Regions from separate parts of the Lysinibacillus sp. JNUCC 51 genome, predicted to be linked through region 2. Evidence: riboswitches for the same ligand, from Rfam matches in the RefSeq annotation. Region 2 holds a riboswitch; the other holds the start of a gene.
What was found. Region 2 has a riboswitch for glycine ahead of JNUCC51_RS20775 (amino acid permease). Riboswitches for the same ligand answer to the same signal wherever they lie in the genome.
Positions count from the first base shown of each region.

Region 1 (9,603 bases), 120 kb from region 2:
AAGTGTATTTGGATTTGTTAGCATTAATGCAGCTGTATCAGAACCAACTACTTTGCGCAAATCTTCAATATCTACTAAACCATTATCATCTGATTTAACAGTGATAGTTTCAAAGCCTGCAACAGTTGCTGATGCTGGGTTAGTACCGTGAGCAGAGTCAGGAACGATAACTTTATTACGATGGCCTTCACCATTTGCTTCATGGAATGCACGAATCATCATTAATGCTGTCCATTCACCATGAGCGCCCGCCGCTGGTTGTAATGTCACTTCATCCATACCTGTAATTTCAACTAATGAAGTTTGTAGATCGTAAAGAAGCTCCATCGCACCTTGAGCTGTTGATTCATCCTGTAATGGGTGAACATTTGCAAAACCAGAAAGTCGTGCAACAGCCTCGTTAATTTTAGGATTATATTTCATCGTACAAGAACCAAGAGGGTAGAAGCCAGAGTCTACTCCGTGGTTTCGACGAGAAAGTGCTGTATAGTGACGCATAATATCAAGCTCAGATACCTCTGGTAACTCCGCTGCTTCCGCGCGTACTAAGTTTGCTGGAAGTAAATCTGCAAGATCAACCTCTGGTACATCAAGTGCTTCTAAGCTGTAACCTACGCGACCTTCTTTTGAAATTTCAAAAATGAGTGTTTGATTTTCGTTATTCATTAAGAGCCCCCATTTCTGCAACAAGTGCATCAATTTCTTCCTTCGTGCGTAATTCTGTTACTGCGATTAGCACGTGATTTTTAAGAGAGTCATATGTTTGACCTAAAGGATAACCACCGATGATACCTTTTTCAATTAAGCCTTTATTAATTTCTTTCACACATTTATTTGTCTTCACAACGATTTCGTTAAAGTGTGCACCTTGGAATACTACTGTGAAGCCTGCCGCTTCAAAGGCATTTTTAGCATAGCGAGTTTTCGCGATATTTTGCATAGCCATTTCACGAACGCCTTGCTTACCTAAAGCAGTCATTGCTACAGATGCAGCAAGTGCAAGAAGCGCTTGGTTCGAACAAATATTAGATGTTGCTTTATCACGACGGATATGTTGTTCACGCGCTTGTAACGTTAAAACATAACCACGACGACCTTCACCGTCTACTGTTTCACCAACAAGACGACCTGGAACTTTACGCATTAGTTTCGTTGTTACTGCAAAGAAACCACAGTGTGGACCACCGAATGCTTCAGAAATACCGAAAACCTGTGCGTCCCCTACACAAATATCAGCACCTAGCTTACCAGGAGGTGTTAAAACCCCTAGTGAAAGTGGGTTTGAAGATACTACAAATAAACTTTTTGCTTCATGTGCAATATCGCCAATTACTTGTAAGTCCTCAATTTGACCAAAGAAGTTAGGATACTGTGTAATAACAGCTGCCGTATTGTCATCAATTAGTTCTTTTAAAGCTTCTACATCTGTCACACCATCTTTATGTGGAACGGTAACAATTTCAATGGATTGACCGTATGCATATGTAGCAACGACATCGCGATACTCAGGATGAACCGCCTCAGATACTATAATTTTCTTACGTCTTGTATGTCCAGCTGCAAGCATACCAGCTTCAGCTAATGCTGTTCCTCCATCATACATAGAAGAGTTTGCAAGATCCATACCTGTAAGCTCTGCAATCATCGTTTGGAATTCAAAAATTGCTTGTAATTCCCCTTGTGAAATTTCTGGTTGATAAGGAGTATACGCTGTGTAAAACTCCGAACGAGAAATAACGTGATCCACGATAATTGGTTTATAGTGGTTGTATACGCCTGCACCTAAAAACGATACGTTAGCATTTGTATCTTTGTTTTTCGCAGCAAGTGCCGTTAATTCTTTTAATAAAGCTGATTCAGATTTTGCTTCTTTAATATCATATAGGCCTTTAAAACGTACTTTTTCTGGAATATCCTCAAATAACTCATCAACTGAGGATACGCCAATTACGTCTAACATTTCTTGTTTATCTTGCTCCGTCATTGGTAAATAACGATGTTTCATAAATGTAGGTCCCTCTTTTCAACTTTTATTTTGAACGCTTGTAAAACGGTGTTTCAACTGTTACTACCTTTAAGTGCTTACCACGAATTTCGATTTCCAATTCAGTTCCGATAGTTGTGAATTGACTGTCAATTAATGCGTGACCAACATTACGTTTAGAGGAAGGAAGCTGAGTACCTGTTGTCACTTCACCGATTTCCTTACCATCCTTAAACACTTTATAGCCATGACGAGGAATTCCTTTATCGATCATTTCAATACCTACAATTTTACGTGACAGTCCATTTTCTTTTTGTGCCACTAATGCATCATGACCATTAAAATCCTCTTTATTTAATTTCACAGCAAAACCAATACCAGCCTCAAGAGGTGAAATTGTCGCTGATAGCTCTTGCCCGTATAATGGAAGACCCGCTTCAAAGCGAAGTGTATCACGGCAACCTAAACCTGCTGGAACTACGCCCTTGTCTTTTCCAGCCTCTAAAATTTCATTCCATAACGCTTTAATATCTTCTGGAGAGCCGTATAGTTCAAAACCATCTTCTCCTGTGTAACCACTACGAGATACTAATGCTTTATGACCAGCAACTTCAACATCTGCTTGGAATCGGAAGTATTTAATCGTTTTTAAATCAGTGTCTGTTAATGTTTGAAGAACCTCTTCTGCTAATGGACCTTGAAGGGCAATTTGTGCATATGCATCTGATTGATTGTCGATAGTCACATCATATTGATGTTGATTTTCCATCATCCAATCATAATCTTTTTCAATATTTGCCGCATTTACGCACAATAAATAATGATTGTCTGCTAATTTATACGTTAATAAATCATCGACAACTCCACCATCTTCATAGCACATTGCATTATATTGCGCTTGACCAACTGCAATTTTTGAAATATCATTTGTCAAAAGATTTTGTAAAAAATCTAGTGAATTAGGCCCAGTTACTAAAATTTCACCCATATGTGATACATCAAATAAGCCAGCACGATTACGTACTGCATCATGCTCTTCTTTAATAGAAGAAAATTGCACAGGTAATTCCCATCCACCGAAGTCGATTGTTTTACCACCATACTTTGCATATTCTTCAAATAGAGGTGTACGTTTTAATTCACTCGTCATTATTTTTGCCCCCTTATTGTTAGTTACATTTTTACTGGTAGTAGTTCGTCTGCTTTTTATTAGTACAATCATGCTTCCCCTGTTTGTTCATTCAAAAAAGGAATAGGAACTAACAACATTAGGCAAAACATTCAGACATAAAAAAAGACAGACGAACCCCTTTTCGGGATTCTCTGTCCTTAAACCTGAAAGTTACACCAGACTGGCTCGCATTACTACAATGCCAATCAGCCGGCTTTCCCCTTTGGTGGCTGTAGTACTACAGCTCTCTCCAGAGTTGCGTCTTGTACGAGTCCTTTTACCTGAGAGATTCATAACATTTTGTTATTTGCTCCTTCGGTGACGTCTACACGTGCTCTCCCCGCACAATCATCCGCCCAAGATTCATCTTGGTACTATTTAGTATTCAATGAACATTTAGTTACTTATTTGTCTATATCCTAACATTAAATGCATTGAAAAGGCAATCATTTTTTAATTTATATTAAAACACGAACATTATTTTATATTATTTTAATCATTGTTCGCCTTTCAACCTTTTAACTTGGAATACTAAATACTCAAGAATTTGGCGGAGTGTTCTGCCCTCTGTTAACACTTGTATATGTCCAGTCTCACGATAGAATCTTCTTCTGTAATGATACAGCTTCTCTAACTCCTCTTTCGTTGAACTCTGTACAATTGGTCTGTTCGGATCATGCTGTATTCGTTTGTATATATCTTCGAATGTCGCATCTAAAAAAAACACGAGCCCACTGCGTCTCATTATTTTTCGATTTTCAGCATTGATTGCAACTCCACCACCTGTTGAAATAATACAAGCTTCGTCTCTGAATTTTTTCAAAAATTCTGTTTCTATTTCTCGAAAACGTGCTTCCCCGTATTTTTCAAATATCTGTGGAATTGTCATTCCCTGCTGCCGAACAATCTCATGATCCATATCATAATATGGCATCTTTAATAAATAGCTTAAACGTCTTCCTAACGCACTTTTGCCGGAGCCCATAAAACCAACTAAATATATTTTTCGCATTCGAATCACCTTCTTATAACTACGATTCTACACTGTCTGACAAAATTTGTCCTAATAAATTTATCGTAGCTCGAATATTCAGCTTTTCTAGGTCATCATATGTTCGAAACTGAATCTCATAAGACGTACAATACGTAAGAACAAAAGTAGTTACAAAAAATAATAATGCAATTGCGATTAAAAAAATAGCCCCTCTGTCATTTTTCAATAACTGGAACATAGAAAGTTCGCTCCTTTTTGATACCACTTGGAAGTTCAACAGCTATTGTTAACATATCTTTTTCATATTGGAACTGACATTTATTAATACCAATTAGCATTGGTACATGACCACCATTTACTTGATCACGAATTAAATTGCTATAACAATCGATATTATGAATGGTATCTGCTTCCTGGAATGTTATTCTCTTTTGATCTTGTCGAATCGTTAATGAAGAAATATCCTTTAAATACATATTCAAATCATAAACAAAAAGCTCCCACTTTGATTGTTCATCAGATAGTACCGTTGTTTTCATTTCTGCAAACCAAAGCATTATGAACACAACAAGATGCGCAATAAGCACAAAAACAACTAATTGAAACAATGCTTCTAATAAAGTATAACCTCGCTCATTCATCTACTACACCTGTCAGTTGTATACATTTTTTGCGTAATTCTCGCGTATTTAGAAAACTTACACATATCCCATGTCCATTCATAGACCATTGATAATCTACATTTTCAATGGTTTTAGTGCCTTCCGTTTGCTGTAAATTGCGAAAACGCTTTAAGCCTTCATAGGCAGTTTCAGCTGCGATGACTTCTAACTTCTTGTTATAAAGAGTCGATTTCATCGTGTAGCTGATCGGTATTAATGTTGTGCATAATAACATAACAATAACTACTGATAAAATTGTTTCTACAAATGAATAACCGGATTCATTCAACTCTCGACCTCCCTCGTCCTAACGTAATCACAATTTTTTTAGTGCCTTTAGGCGTTTTAAAATAAACAGTCCCTGGAGTCATGACGTTTCCATTGAAATTGTATATAATCGTATAAATTGAACTTGAAGAAGGTATGAGCTCAACCCCTTTCGGAAAAGGTCGTTCAAATAATTCTGTAAAAATATCCTTTTTAATGATGTATCTCTTTGATGAGCTCTCAAATTTTATCGAGATATATTCCCCTTGTTGCATACTATAAGTTTGGATATATTGAATATCTAATTGAATTTGTGTAAAAAACTGCTCAAGTTCCCTAGTTTCCGCTGCTTTTAACGAATACTTTACGACAATCGTTGACAAACAAATAACGATAAACAATACAAAGAGCATTTCGACAAACGTATAACCCCGCTCACTTTTTACAGCATCCATCAGCTACCAGATCTAGTATCAGAAGAGGTCTTCGCCAATCGTACCTCGCCGTCATTAGTGATCATAATCTCTTCTTTATTAGGACACGTCGTTTCATTCTTTTTCAAATATCCTTTTGCTACCAAATCTTCAATTGTTGGATATTCCATAAAATCTACACGATATGCCTCGACCTGCCCCTGCACCATGGAAATATACGCTTTACACCCCTTCTCATCGACGGTGGCAAAATGTTTCGTAACATTTGGGATTGTTATTAAAATTAATATAGAAATAATTAGTAGAACGATAAGCATTTCGATTAATGTAAAACCATATTGCTGCTTTATCCGTTTCATTATTATCCTCCTATACTAGTTCAATCATGTGATATATCGGCAATAATAAACTTACATATGCGGCAACTATGCACATTGCAATAATGATAAAAAAGGTTGGTTGCACAAAAGCAAGGATTTTATACAATAGTTGCTCTTGCTTTTCAGTCAATAATTCGCTGTATAGTACCAGCTCTTTTCCTAAATAGCCACTTTGCTCTCCATGTTCAACAAATGTCGAGAAATCCTTCTGCCAAACTGTCATCAAATGAACAGCTTGTGTCAGCGTATCACCATAAACAACACGCTCCTTTATACATCTTGCCAGATATTGTAGGAAAGGTTGGAGTCGCTGTTCCTCTAAAATTTGTAAACTCGCCTGTAAAGAAAATCCACTTTGGAGTAGACTTCCTAAATAAGCGGCAAATTGTCTCGTCAAAGACATTCGTATATAAATCCGAATTAATGGCGTTTTTAGGATAATATTTAGCCGGTGAGCAATCGGACGTCGTTTGAGATAAAGGTGAAAAATCAAAATACTACAAATTACTGCTATGCTTACGACAATTAAAGCATCTGGCAAATGCAATAATACTTTTGATAAAGCAATGCTTGTCTCCTCTGTGCCAGTAGTTCGACTTGTCACCATTTTTTCTATATTAGGAAAAAATATGGTGCGAAACACTAAAAACAACAGCATCAAAAATAAAATGAGTACTACTGGATATAAGAGTAGCTTCATTAATTTTTTCTTCGTCGATTCACTTAAGGTCATTTGCTTTGCCACACCTTTTAACGTCTCGATCATATGCCCATTGTTTTCGGCAATTGTAATAGCTACTAAATGCTGCTTTGGAATTTGCAATGCTTCGAAAACTCCTGAAACTCCGACACCTTGTCTCAGCTTTTCAGTGACTAGCTTTTGCATCTCTTCATGCGCTTCAATATGATGAGGTAATAGAATAGAAATAGCCTGTGAGAATAAATAACCTTCCTGCATTAACACGCTTAATCGACTAAAAAAATGAGCTTGCTCCCTTACTCGCCATATTGTTGCCTTCTTGTAATCTAATCGAATTCTTTCAATAAACTTTTGTATTCGCATAGATCTGACTCTCTACCAATTCTTTTTGACCTGCAAGCGTTAAATTATGCGGTAGCTCAAAGTTAGTTTTTTCCATAATTGCATTGATGGCCATTTGAAGATGTACATCACTTAATATTTCAAACAATGCACGGCGTTCTTCCTGGACTGTTGGTGATTGGAAAAGTGTTTGAGCAACAATGCCTACTACAGTTTGACGAAGTTCTTCTACTGGAATACCTAAGTCAATAAATCGATAAAGGCAGTTTATCGAATCTTTCGCATGAATACTTGTTAACACTAAATGACCTGTTAAAGATGCCTCGATTGCAATTTTTGCAGTCTCCTTATCACGTATTTCACCAATCATAATAACATCAGGTGAGTGACGTAAAATAGCCTTTAAGCCTGTAGCGTATGTAACGCCAGCTCGTTCGTTTACTTGAATCTGTAAAAGATTAGCCTGATTATTTTCCACAGGGTCCTCTAAGGAAATGACATGTCGATTTAGCTCTGTCGAACAGTAATGGATAAGAGAATATAAAGATGTTGATTTACCAGAGCCAGTTGCACCTGTGAAACAGAGGAGTCCCTGTCGATGTTTCACCAGTTCCATTAACATGTCTGCTACATATTTGGAATAAGATAAGGAAGTAAGTGGGAATGCATGATTTTGTAGAAGAAGCCGGATAATTAGGCTTTCTTTAAAAAATACTGAGGGAAGTGTCGAGACACGAAAGGCATATTGATCTTGTCCCATAGTTTTTTGGAAGGAGCCGCTTTGGGGTTTGCGTCGCTCACTAATATCTAATGCCGCTAAAAATTTATAAAAGGAAATCATTCGCTCTGCAAGCTCGTTTGGTAATTCACCAGCTTGGAGCAGCTTATCATATTTTCGAAAATAAATACGATATCGTACACTTTCTGGAACTAATAATAAATCTGATGCACCGAAATGATAGGCTTTTAGTAAAAGTTGCTCACATTTTTTCTCAACAACCGTTTCAAAATTTTGCATATTCGCACCCCTCTTCTGGTTCATTCGAATATGACCGCTCTATTCGTTATTTCCTAGTATAGATAGGAAACTAATACAAGAAAAGCCCTTTTCTTAAAAAAAAAATTTGCTATAAAATTTCCTGTCAAACTTGTTTTTTGCTATAAAAGTGTGGATAACATGCAAAAAACCACTAAATATGAACATAATCTTATGAAAATAGAAAACAAAAAATTTAAAAACATACTTTAAATAGTGATTTTAGGATTAGAAAAAACAGTATGTTTTATATTTCAAATGGAATACTGCTGACTCCCAACCCAATGGTAAAAAGTTTTTTACAGATAAAAAGACAAGGCACTCAGTTTATAATTGCCTTGTCTTCGTTTATATAGTTTAAAAATATTTCTTCTCTGCTCTTAAAAATTACTCTATAACTCTAATCACATAGGTTTTGATTGGAACCACCAACTACCAACTTCTGAAAAATTAATGTTCATAGTTTTGCCCAATATAGAAGCATTCACCGCCATATCTTGGTATCTGAATTTGTATTGATATGAATTTACAGAACCTGGATAACCTGTATAGAATTTATCCTTTGTTCTATATAAACCATAAGTAAAAGACCCTGACATAGTATTAAGTGCTATTGCAGATCCAAGTCCAATAAGGGTTAAAGCATCTTGAACTTTCGTTTCTATTAGCTTTTTAGGAAGCGTAACTCCTATCATTTTAGCTAAGACAACAGCTCCTGTGATTACAGCTACAATTTTCCCTACACTATCAACTGATTCCGAAAAAGAAATATTTCCTGGAGAAACAAATACAGGTTTATCACTAGGTGTAGCAAAAAGAGAGATCTGAGGTGATAAAGTTTCCTCTGAATCTATAACAAAATCAGGTTCATTTATTTCTAGATTCATTATTTTTCCATCTAGCAGTGCAAAACCATTCGATTGGTTAATAAGTAAAAGTATGTTCCTCTGCACCATTAGTTATAGTAGTTACAGTAACAGTATTGTCGGTATATTTAATATCTACATCAATATTAGTATCAGAATTAACTAAACTGAAATTATGTGTATTAGCAGTGGATGTCGAATTTTCTACATTAAATCCAGTATTATTTTCTACATCACTTTCTGCAGCATAAGAATTAGTAGGATTTATAAAACTAACTGGACCAGCAGCCAATAAGCTTGAACATAGTACACTGATCATTATTTTATTCGAAATTTTCAATTAATTCACCCCGGATTATTATTTTTCCATAACTACATTGTGAATAAAAGGGAGTTTATTTTTTTGAGTTTTTTAATATAAAGTAATATCTTGAGATTGTAAAAATAAAAACTATTTCAATTATCAACCACCACTGAAAACCAAAACCAGTATTTTCCGCCTTTAAAATATCAAAAATCCCCCAAATTAATAAGGTAGCTAGTACAAAAGCCAGAGTACATCTTGCAGCTTCTGGATAATAATTGTTGCTTTCATCTTTTTTTAATTCTTCTTTTTCATTATCTAAATTCAAATAATCATCTCCTTTCGTACTTTCATTCGTTAATACATTCAATAAAACTATAATTATCAATTCTAAGTGATTTCTAAGACTTTCTTGGCTAACTTTTCTTGCTATTAAATTACTTATCCCCGCTGATAAAATTAT
Region 1 is NZ_CP065545.1:4,177,669-4,187,271, reverse strand. It holds gene gcvPB (aminomethyl-transferring glycine dehydrogenase subunit GcvPB) at 1-666, opposite strand, end outside; gene gcvPA (aminomethyl-transferring glycine dehydrogenase subunit GcvPA) at 659-2,005, opposite strand; gene gcvT (glycine cleavage system aminomethyltransferase GcvT) at 2,031-3,134, opposite strand; glycine riboswitch at 3,415-3,507, opposite strand; gene JNUCC51_RS20205 (shikimate kinase) at 3,652-4,167, opposite strand; gene JNUCC51_RS20200 (hypothetical protein) at 4,187-4,387, opposite strand; gene comGF (competence type IV pilus minor pilin ComGF) at 4,365-4,790, opposite strand; gene JNUCC51_RS20190 (hypothetical protein) at 4,783-5,100, opposite strand; gene comGD (competence type IV pilus minor pilin ComGD) at 5,093-5,533, opposite strand; gene comGC (competence type IV pilus major pilin ComGC) at 5,533-5,871, opposite strand; gene comGB (competence type IV pilus assembly protein ComGB) at 5,882-6,955, opposite strand; gene comGA (competence type IV pilus ATPase ComGA) at 6,933-7,952, opposite strand; gene JNUCC51_RS20165 (hypothetical protein) at 8,375-8,857, opposite strand; gene JNUCC51_RS20160 (hypothetical protein) at 8,895-9,176, opposite strand; gene JNUCC51_RS20155 (hypothetical protein) at 9,232-9,603, opposite strand, start outside.
Region 1: another riboswitch for glycine. It lies ahead of gcvT (glycine cleavage system aminomethyltransferase GcvT); the one in region 2 lies ahead of JNUCC51_RS20775 (amino acid permease).

Region 2 (9,603 bases):
TAAAAAAATCTTATTATTTTCAGTAATTATGTGGTCAATATTTACTGGTTTAACAGCTCTAGCTTGGTCTTTAGTTGCAATGATTATCATTCGATTTTTATTTGGTATTGGGGAAGGTGGGTTCCAACCATCTAGCTCCAAAATTATTGCTACGATATATCCAAAGGAAGAAAGAGGGCGAGCAATGTCAATCATGCTTTCCTCTGGAGGTATCGTTTCGCTATTCGTACCTTTGCTCGCAGCTTATTTGTTAGGAACAATTGGTTGGCGCACGATGTTTGTTGTAATTGGTGCTATCGGTGCTATTATTGCATTTTTATATTGGAAATATATCAAGCTTCCACAAGATGAAGCGGTGGAAAATAGTAATAGTAATGAAAATACTTCTACTAAAGTTAACTTTAAGGAACTATTGAAAACACCACTTATGTGGAATTTAATTATTGCTTATTTCTGCATATATGCAGTGAACTGGGGATTAGTTTCATGGATTCCAACATACCTTCAAAAAAATCGTGGGCTCGATTTAATGTCGATTGGTTGGGCGCAAACAATTCCAGCCATTACTACTATTATTGGTGTCTATGGTAGTGGTTATATCATTGATAAGTTGCCACGAGGAATGGACAAGATTTTAGGTTCAATTTCATGTGGAGTTATTGGTATTTTATTGTATTTAATGTTTACAGCTAAGTCTGTGACAATGTTTATTGGCTATCAAACTGTTGTTACTTTATTTATTGCATTTGTCATTACAATGTTACCTGCCATTGTGTTAAAAAAATTACCTTCTTCCATTACGGGATCAGCAATGGGGATTGCTAATACAGGCGGTCAATTAGCGGGATTTGTAACACCGATGGCAATCGGTTTTATGGTAGATGCTTTTAATGGTTCCTTTGATGCAGCCTTTTGGATGTTAATTGGATTTGCGGTTATTTGTATTATTTCACTCTTAACGTTAAATGATCAAAAAGGGAGTCTATTAAATTCGTAATAGGAACATATTTCTTTGGAGGTAATAAATATGAGTTTACATGGAAAAATTTCTTCATTAGTCGAGTCAAAAAGAGATGCTAGCATTCAATTAAGTGATGCCATTTGGGCGGTACCCGAACTTCACTTTCAAGAAAAGAAATCTGTTCAATATATGAAGGCGGCTTTAGAAAAAGAGGGCTTTGCAACTGAAATTGGAATCGCAGGGCTTGATACAGCACTAGTTGGAACGTTTGGCTCTGGAAAGCCTGTTATTGCATTTCTCGGTGAATATGATGCACTTCCTGGATTGAGTCAAAAAGGTGGGGCTACTCATCATGAGCCGTTAGAAGACGGAGGAAGTGGTCATGGTTGTGGTCATAACTTATTAGGGACAGGAGCATTTGCAGCGGCTGTTGCAGTGAAAGATTACTTAGAGCAAAATAATCAATCAGCTACAATCCGTTTCTACGGCTGTCCTGCAGAGGAAAATGGTTCAGGTAAAGCTTATATGGCGAAGGCTGGTATTTTCGATGACGTCGATATTGCGATTTCTTGGCATCCTGGTACTTTTACAACTGTTATGACTTGTAGCTCTCTAGCAAACTATGCGGCAACTTTTAAGTTTACGGGGAAAAGTGCACATGCAGCAGCAGCACCACATCTAGGAAGAAGTGCATTAGATGCAGTTGAGCTCATGAATGTTGGGGTAAACTATTTACGTGAGCATATCATTCCAGAAGCGCGAGTGCATTATGCGGTTACCAACACAGGAGGAACATCTCCGAATGTTGTTCAACCATATGCAGAGGTGACATACTTAGTTAGAGCGCCTAAAAAGCATCAAGTACAAGAGATTTATCAACGTGTTAAAAACATTGCTAAAGGCGCAACGTTAATGACTGAAACATCGTTAGAAATTGCCTTCGAGGGAGCTGCTTCAAATCTTATTCCAAATAAAACACTTTATGATGCGATGCAAAAACAAATACTTGATTTAGGAATGCCAACTTATACAATAGAAGACGAGCAGCATGCCCGAGCGATTTTTAATACATTTTCTCCTGAAATTCAGGCAACATCGTTAATTGGTCTAAAAAAAGATGATGTCGCACAGCTACAAGGTAAAGTTATTGCTAACCACATCCCAAGTGTCCTTCCTGAGTTTATATTGGGTGGATCAACGGACGTTGGCGATGTAAGCTGGAATGTCCCAACTGTTCAATGTACAACGGTATGTATGGCACTTGGTACACCACTTCATACTTGGCAAGTTGTATCACAGGGGGTTATGCCAATAGCACATAAAGGGATGCTACAGGCAGCAAAAATTATGGCTTGTACTGCTGTTGATTTAATTGACAATCCAGCACTTATTGAAGAAGCTAAAAAAGAATGGAAAGAACGTCTGGATGGGGAGACTTATGTTTCGTTAATTCCAGAAGGTACTATGCCTCCAAAACTGTAAAAAGTTATTCCATATAGAGTCTTCATAGGGTAAACTATGGAGGCTCTGTTTTTGCCTATTATTAAGTTTTTTTAGTAAAGTGTACTTATTGAGTAGTTATGGTGTAAAATGCCGTATTTTTGAAAGGAGATCACAAAATGCCGACAGATCATATCAATCATAATAACAATCACCTTGCGGCAGAATGGGTGGAAAAGTTTCGTCCTTATGCTAAAGAGGGAAAATGTGCAAGTTATATTCCCGCTTTAGCGGAAAAAGATCCAAATCAATTAGCGATTTCGATTATCGGTACTAATAATGAGGAAATGAAAGCCGGAGAGACAACTGAACTATTTACTCTGCAAAGTGTTTCAAAAGTAGTTACATTTATTTTAGCATGTATGGAGCGGGGATTACCTTATGTTTTAGAACGAGTAGATGTTGAACCTACAGGTGACACCTTCAATTCAATCATTCGTCTAGAAAGCCATCAGCCTGGAAAACCTTTTAATCCAATGATTAATGCAGGAGCAATTACAGTATCCTCTATGCTTGACGGAAATTCTCCGCAAGAAAAGGTTACAAAAATCCTTCAATTTTTAGAACAAATCGTTGGCAAGGAATTAAAGGTTAATGAAGAGGTTTATCAATCTGAATGGCAAACTGCTAATCGAAACCGTTCTTTAGCTTATTATTTAATGGATTCTGGCTTCTTAGACTGTCCTGTAGAAGAGGCATTGGAAGTTTATTTGAAACAATGTGCTATTGAAGTAAATGTTTCGGATTTAGCAATGATTGGTTTAGTAATCGCCAATGATGGCTATCATCCTTTATTAAAAACGCAACTTTTTCCAAAGCAAGTAGCGAAATTAGCGAAAGCATTGATGGTTACTTGCGGTATGTATAATGCTTCTGGTAAATTTGCTGCATTTATAGGGTTACCTGCTAAAAGTGGTGTCTCTGGAGCGATTTTAGCGGCTGTACCAAGTCACGCAGGCTTAGATTCACCTTTTCCTACTGGCTGTGGTATTGGCATCTATGGGCCAGCAATTGATGACATCGGGAACAGTGTAGCCGGAGTGAATTTACTAAAGCATATCGCTACCGAGTGGAATATGAATATTTTTTAATCAATCAAAGAAAGATGACTTCAGTAAATATAGAGGTCACTGAAAAACTTACGCTTTTATAATAGCGAACCTTTTTCAGATAAAAATAAGGCACTTCTTGTTCAATTTGAACTGCTCCCTGTCAAGTAGACAGTGGAAATAATAAAAATGCTTTAAGCGGCTTGAGTCCTGAATTCTAAAGGACTCAAGCCGTTTAATGTTTCTTGATAACGTTCGTTGTTATAGAATTCGATGTACGTATCAATGGCGTGTTTTAATGCCTCAAACGTCTCAAACTTATGTAAATAATACTTTTCTACTTTCAGTGTCCCCCAAAACGCTTCAATTGGCCCATTATCGATGCAACGGCCGACTCTCGACATACTATGTGTTAGTTTTGCCTTCTTCATAATTCGCTTAAATTCTTTAGATGTATATTGATACCCACGATCACTATGTAAAAGCGGAAACTCATCTTTTGACAGTTGACGAATAGCTGGTCTTACCGTCTCAAAAACAAGGTCATTATTGTTTGAATGACCTAATACGTAACTCACAATGGACTTATCATAAAGATCGATAATCGCACTTAAATAAGCCTTCTTACCGTTACCATACTTGAACTCCGTCACATCTGTACACCATTTCTGATTCGGCTTTTCGGCTGTAAACATACGTGCTAACACGTTTTCTGCTACGTAATCCGGTTTCACCTTTCGGTACTTTTTCGGACGACGGCGAATCACCGCCTCTAAACCACAAATTTGCATTAGACGATGAATACGCTTCTTATTCACTTTCGCTAAGTTTTCTTTTTCACGTTGGCGGTTAATAGTCATTGCGATACGGCGGTAGCCATAAATGCCATCTATTTGTGTATATAAGTGTTGGATAGACGCCATTAGCTGTTGGTTCTCCAATTCCCGTGCTGAGGGTTGACGATTGAGCCATTTGTAATAAGCTGCACGGGATACCTTGGCGATTTTACATAATAAAATAATCGATAAGTTTTCATGCTTCGCTAGCTCTTGGATCGCGAAATAAAGGCTTTGAATCCGAACTTTACTTAACGATACCTCCTTTCGATTTCCTCTAACTTTTTTAGTAGTAAATTTTCTGCACGTAATCGTTCATTTTCGCGCTCCATCTGTTGAATTTTTAAGCGTAATTCATCTTCTGGTGTGCGTTCTTCTGCTGGTTTTGTACGACCTCGTTGATCTTGAAGGGCCTTTTCCCCATCTTGTTCAAACTTACGTACCCATTGATACACCTGTTGATAAGATACCTCATATTGTGCTGCTGTCTCTTGATAATTCTTCGCGTTTGCTAGGCAGGCTTTGACGATTTCAATGCGTTCTACTACGGTTGTTTTTCTTCCTTTAGTCATAGTTTGGCTCATTCCTTTACCCGAATCTTTTAATTCACTATGACTAGTATAGGTTTTTAACCATGATTTGAACAACGACCAACTGCTAATTTCATATGTTGAGAGGATTTCGTACATTGAATACTTTTTTGTTAAGTAGTCTGCTACTGCTCGTTCTTTTAGTTCTTTGGAGTAAAACTTATTTTTCTTAGCTGGCGTTAATGCTTCAATTCCCCCGGTTTTAAATTTAGTACGCCAGCTTTTAAATGTGTAAGTCGAAATAGCGTACTTTTCACAAATTTCTCGAATAGAATAAAGCTCTTCCTCTACATATTGAAGAGCTAACAATTTCATTTCAGGTGTTATTAGTTGTTTCGTCATAAAAAAACTCCCCATTTAATAAACAGATTTTATTTTTTAATCTGTCTACCTAATGGGGAGCATATCAATTTTGAACAGGAAGTGCCTTATTTCCGTCTATATTCCTTATTCATTTTTGTTTAGTAGCTTTAATATCCGTTTCAAATTGACAGCGAATATCGTTGTGGCACCCTGTATTTCCATGCCTAAAAAACCCGCAGTCGATGCCGTATCGTACCCGTGTCCGTTTTTTAATTCACTATTCTTCGCTTCTACTTTGTAGCGATTTTCGGATAATTGCTTAAATGCTTCCGTATTTTGAAATACTTCTTGTTCGTCATGTGTCCAACTTTATTTTGACAGAATACGTTTTACTTTTTGCGCCTTCTTTATAACAGCCCTTTCTCATTGGACATACTTTGCATTTTTCATTAAATGAAGGGTTTCTTGATTTGAAATCATCGGGGGGCACCAACTGCACATTAATTCTTTTATTATAAAGGAAAGCGTGACTAAAATAATAGTTTGATACATTGCGTTGTTTGGAGAAGCATCGCTCGACTCCAGCGGGAAAGCGAGACAGACGAGACCCCGCACGAAGCGAAGCGTAGGAGGAGGCTTGGCGCTCGCCCGCGGAAAGCGAGCGGAATGCTTCGGAAAACAACAGTAGGGTCACAATGCCAAATGTAAAAAGGTGAGATGATATGGACTTTTTCAGTGCCATCGTAAATATACGAAGTCATCTTTTTTGTTTATTTTGCTGTGGTTTCACTTTCGGGCAAAAAATAAAGTCCTGAATAGGATCACTTTCTGTAAAGTGTCACTATCCAGGACATTTCATTTCACCGTATTAGTTCTTTCTTTTCATTTTATAAATAATCATTAGTATGATAAACCAAATTGGTGTTAACAGTAATGCGGTACGTGTTGCCTCGGAAATGAACATCACTACTAATAGAAATGCAAAGAAGGCGAGTACTAAATAGTTCACAAACGGAGTAAAAGGTGCCTTGAAGATCGATGCTTCATGAAGTGCACGATTTTTACGTTTATAAATGATATGAGAGATTAAAATAATACTCCACACCCAAATAAAGCAAATAGCACTAATTGTCGTTACAACACTAAAGGCGTTTTCAGGCATTAGTTTACTTAGTAAAGCACCGGCGGAAACTACAATTGCAGACACAACGAGTGCGTTACTTGGAACACTGTTCTTATTAAGCTTTGCAAACTTTGGCGAAGCTTGCTTGTTGTTTCCAAGATTAAAAAGCATACGGCTTGTGGAAAATAACCCACTATTACCAGCTGAAGCGGCAGATGTTAGTACGACAAAATTAATAATACCTGCAGCAATGGGAATACCAGCTAGCGTAAATACTTGTACAAATGGGCTACTTGAGGCAGACATTTCATACCAAGGATTAATACATAAAATAACAAATAATGCCCCTACGTAGAATAATAAAATGCGTAATGGAATTTTGTTAATGGCAGAAGGGATATTTTTTTTAGGATCGGCCGTTTCTGCAGCAGATACCCCTACTAATTCGACACCAACAAAAGCGAAAACAACCATTTGGAATGCCATTAGGAATCCGTATAGGCCGTTCGGGAATAACCCACCATGTGCCCAAAGATTTTCAACTGTTACTGTGCCAGAGCTCGTTTGAAAGCCTGTAAATAACATGATTAGGCCAATAACAATCAGCGCCACAATTGTGATGACTTTTATAAGTGCAAACCAAAATTCTAGTTCGCCAAATAGTTTTACAGTTAGTAAATTTAAAATTAATAACAGTACTAGACAGCCAATTGCAGGCACCCATTGAGGTATATCAAACCAATAATGTGTATAAACGCCGACAGCAATAATATCTGCCATAGCAGTCATGATCCAGCAGAACCAGTATGTCCAGCCAGTGATGTAACCTGCCCATGGTCCTATGTATTCAGATGCAAAATCAGTAAATGATGTATAGCCAGCATTTGATAATAATAGTTCACCTAATGCCCGCATAACAAAAAATAAGGCGGTTCCGACAATGAGATAGGCAAAAATTATGGATGGTCCGGCTAAAGCAATGGCTTTACCTGATCCTAAAAATAAGCCAGTACCTATTGTTCCGCCAATTGCAATGAGCTGCACATGGCGATTTTTTAAATCTCGTTTTAATTGTTGTTGTTCCACGTTGATCCCCCTCAAAGATACGTAAAAACTATGACTGGAAAATAAAAAAGAGACTAGTAGTGACACTAGTCTCGTAAACGACAGAATAACAAATACCAATTACGGATGTTGTACGTAAAAAAAAGAAAACATTCGTGTGGTATAGCTTTCATGTTGAAAGTTAATATTACTCCTCTGTCCTTTTGCCTGAGATAGTGAACCCTTCGGCGACGCAAAATGCGCTCTCTCCAGAACTGCTCCTGCTATAGTGTTATCCATAGCATTCATAGCTTGTATTGTATGTCTTGATGACATTATTTTAAGATATTATACATCCTATCAGTGCCTGCTTAATTATTCAAGAGTAAATTTCAGTTATTTTCAGAAAAAAAGAAGATTGGAGTTCGTCTAGGTAAATATTTAACGAAAAATAGTATTTTTAGACATATGTTAATATAAGGATAATGTTTAATTTAAGGTGTTAAAAAAGGTGAACTATTTAAACAAGCATGGGAAGCGCCTTGCATTATGGCAAGGGATTTGTGATAAGAGTAGTATATTACCTCACGTTGCTTTAACTTCCTTGTCAGACGTTATACAATATATATATATAATATAGTAGAAACTCAGAATTTTTTACAAAAAGTAAACCATCTCATAGTTATTTGAGATGGTTTCTTTTTTATAAAACAAAGTAATATAGGTAAATATAAATAAATTTACTTAGTTTTCATGAGTAGATTTATTAATATTAGTCACTTATGTCTTATCGATTTTTTAAATTTGTTTTTTGGACTTTATTTTACCTGTCCAAGTACGGAAGCCGCCTTGAAGTTGGTAAATTTGGTTGTAGCCACGTTTTTTAAGAAACATAGCAGCACGTGAGCTACGGCCTGTATTTTGACAGTATAAATATACTGGTAAATCTGGGCGGATTTCTTTGTAACGTTGACGTAGAGTTGTTGAAGGAACATTGCGCGCGCCAAGGATGTGACCAGCATCAAATTCTTTTTGTTCACGTACGTCGATAAGCTGTGCTTTACGATAGCCTTCAATAAATTGTTCTTGTGTTAGGTTTGTTACGGCTTTTTTTAGTCGTAGGGCATTGATACCGATATATGCAATTACGACTACTAAAATTACACCGATTGTGATAAGTATGTTCAAAATTTCTTACCCCTTTCTATCTTCTTTATTATTATAAAAGATGCGCTAGCGATAGTCCAATGAGTTTGATAAAATTAATTAGATTGTGGCTAGAATTAATCTATCTTTATTAATACGGATTATATTAGTGTACTGTCACAGAACCATTCCACTATTTTCTTGGATTAGGATGGGAGATACTTTTATAAAGCATAGAACTAAACGCAGAGTGTTAAAATGAGGCTGAGAGAATCCTTTGGTTTCATCGGACGCAACCAAGAAAGCGCACAGCCAGAATGGAAATCTACCTCACGTAATTGTGATGAGACTTATTTTTGCACACATTCGCAAAGTTTAATTTAATATTTTTAGGAGATGAATATATGACAACTTGGTATTTTTTAAATTCAGGGAAATGCAGCCCTTCTTTTAATATGGCTTTAGATGAGGCATTACTTGATTGGCATAGTGAAGGTTTAATCCCACCAGTCATTCGTTTTTATGAATGGGAGCCAGCAACTCTTTCGATTGGCTATTTTCAACAAGCAAAAAGAGATATTAATCTAGAAGCGGTAAGAGAACAAGGACTAGGCTTTGTTCGTCGTCCAACGGGTGGTAGAGCTGTTTTACATGAACATGAGTTGACGTATAGCGTCATTGTTTCAGAAAGCTATCCAGATATGCCTGAATCAGTGACAGAGGCATATAGAGTGTTAAGTGAAGGTATATTGCAAGGTTTTCATAATCTAGGTATGGATGCTTATTTTAGTGTACCTGATACAGAAGAACAAAGAGCAGACTTAAAGAAACCAAAAAGCGCAGTTTGCTTTGATGCACCAAGCTGGTATGAGCTTGTTGTAGAAGGTAAAAAAGTAGCAGGTAGTGCACAAACTCGTCAAAAAGGTGTTATTCTACAGCACGGAGCTATTTTACTTGATTTAGATCAAGAAAAATTATTGTCTGTCTTCAATTTTTCAAGTGAAGAGGCAAAGGACCGTATGCGTAGAAAGATGCCAGAGAAAGCGGTTGC
Region 2 is NZ_CP065545.1:4,301,644-4,311,246, forward strand. It holds gene JNUCC51_RS20750 (MFS transporter) at 1-997, shown strand, start outside; gene JNUCC51_RS20755 (M20 family metallopeptidase) at 1,028-2,443, shown strand; gene JNUCC51_RS20760 (glutaminase) at 2,581-3,552, shown strand; one part of gene JNUCC51_RS20765 (IS3 family transposase) at 3,705-4,636, opposite strand; one part of gene JNUCC51_RS20765 (IS3 family transposase) at 4,636-5,278, opposite strand; partial or broken gene JNUCC51_RS20770 (transposase) at 5,384-5,687, opposite strand; gene JNUCC51_RS20775 (amino acid permease) at 6,108-7,448, opposite strand; glycine riboswitch at 7,613-7,689, opposite strand; gene JNUCC51_RS20780 (rhodanese-like domain-containing protein) at 8,205-8,594, opposite strand; gene JNUCC51_RS20785 (lipoate--protein ligase family protein) at 8,957-9,603, shown strand, end outside.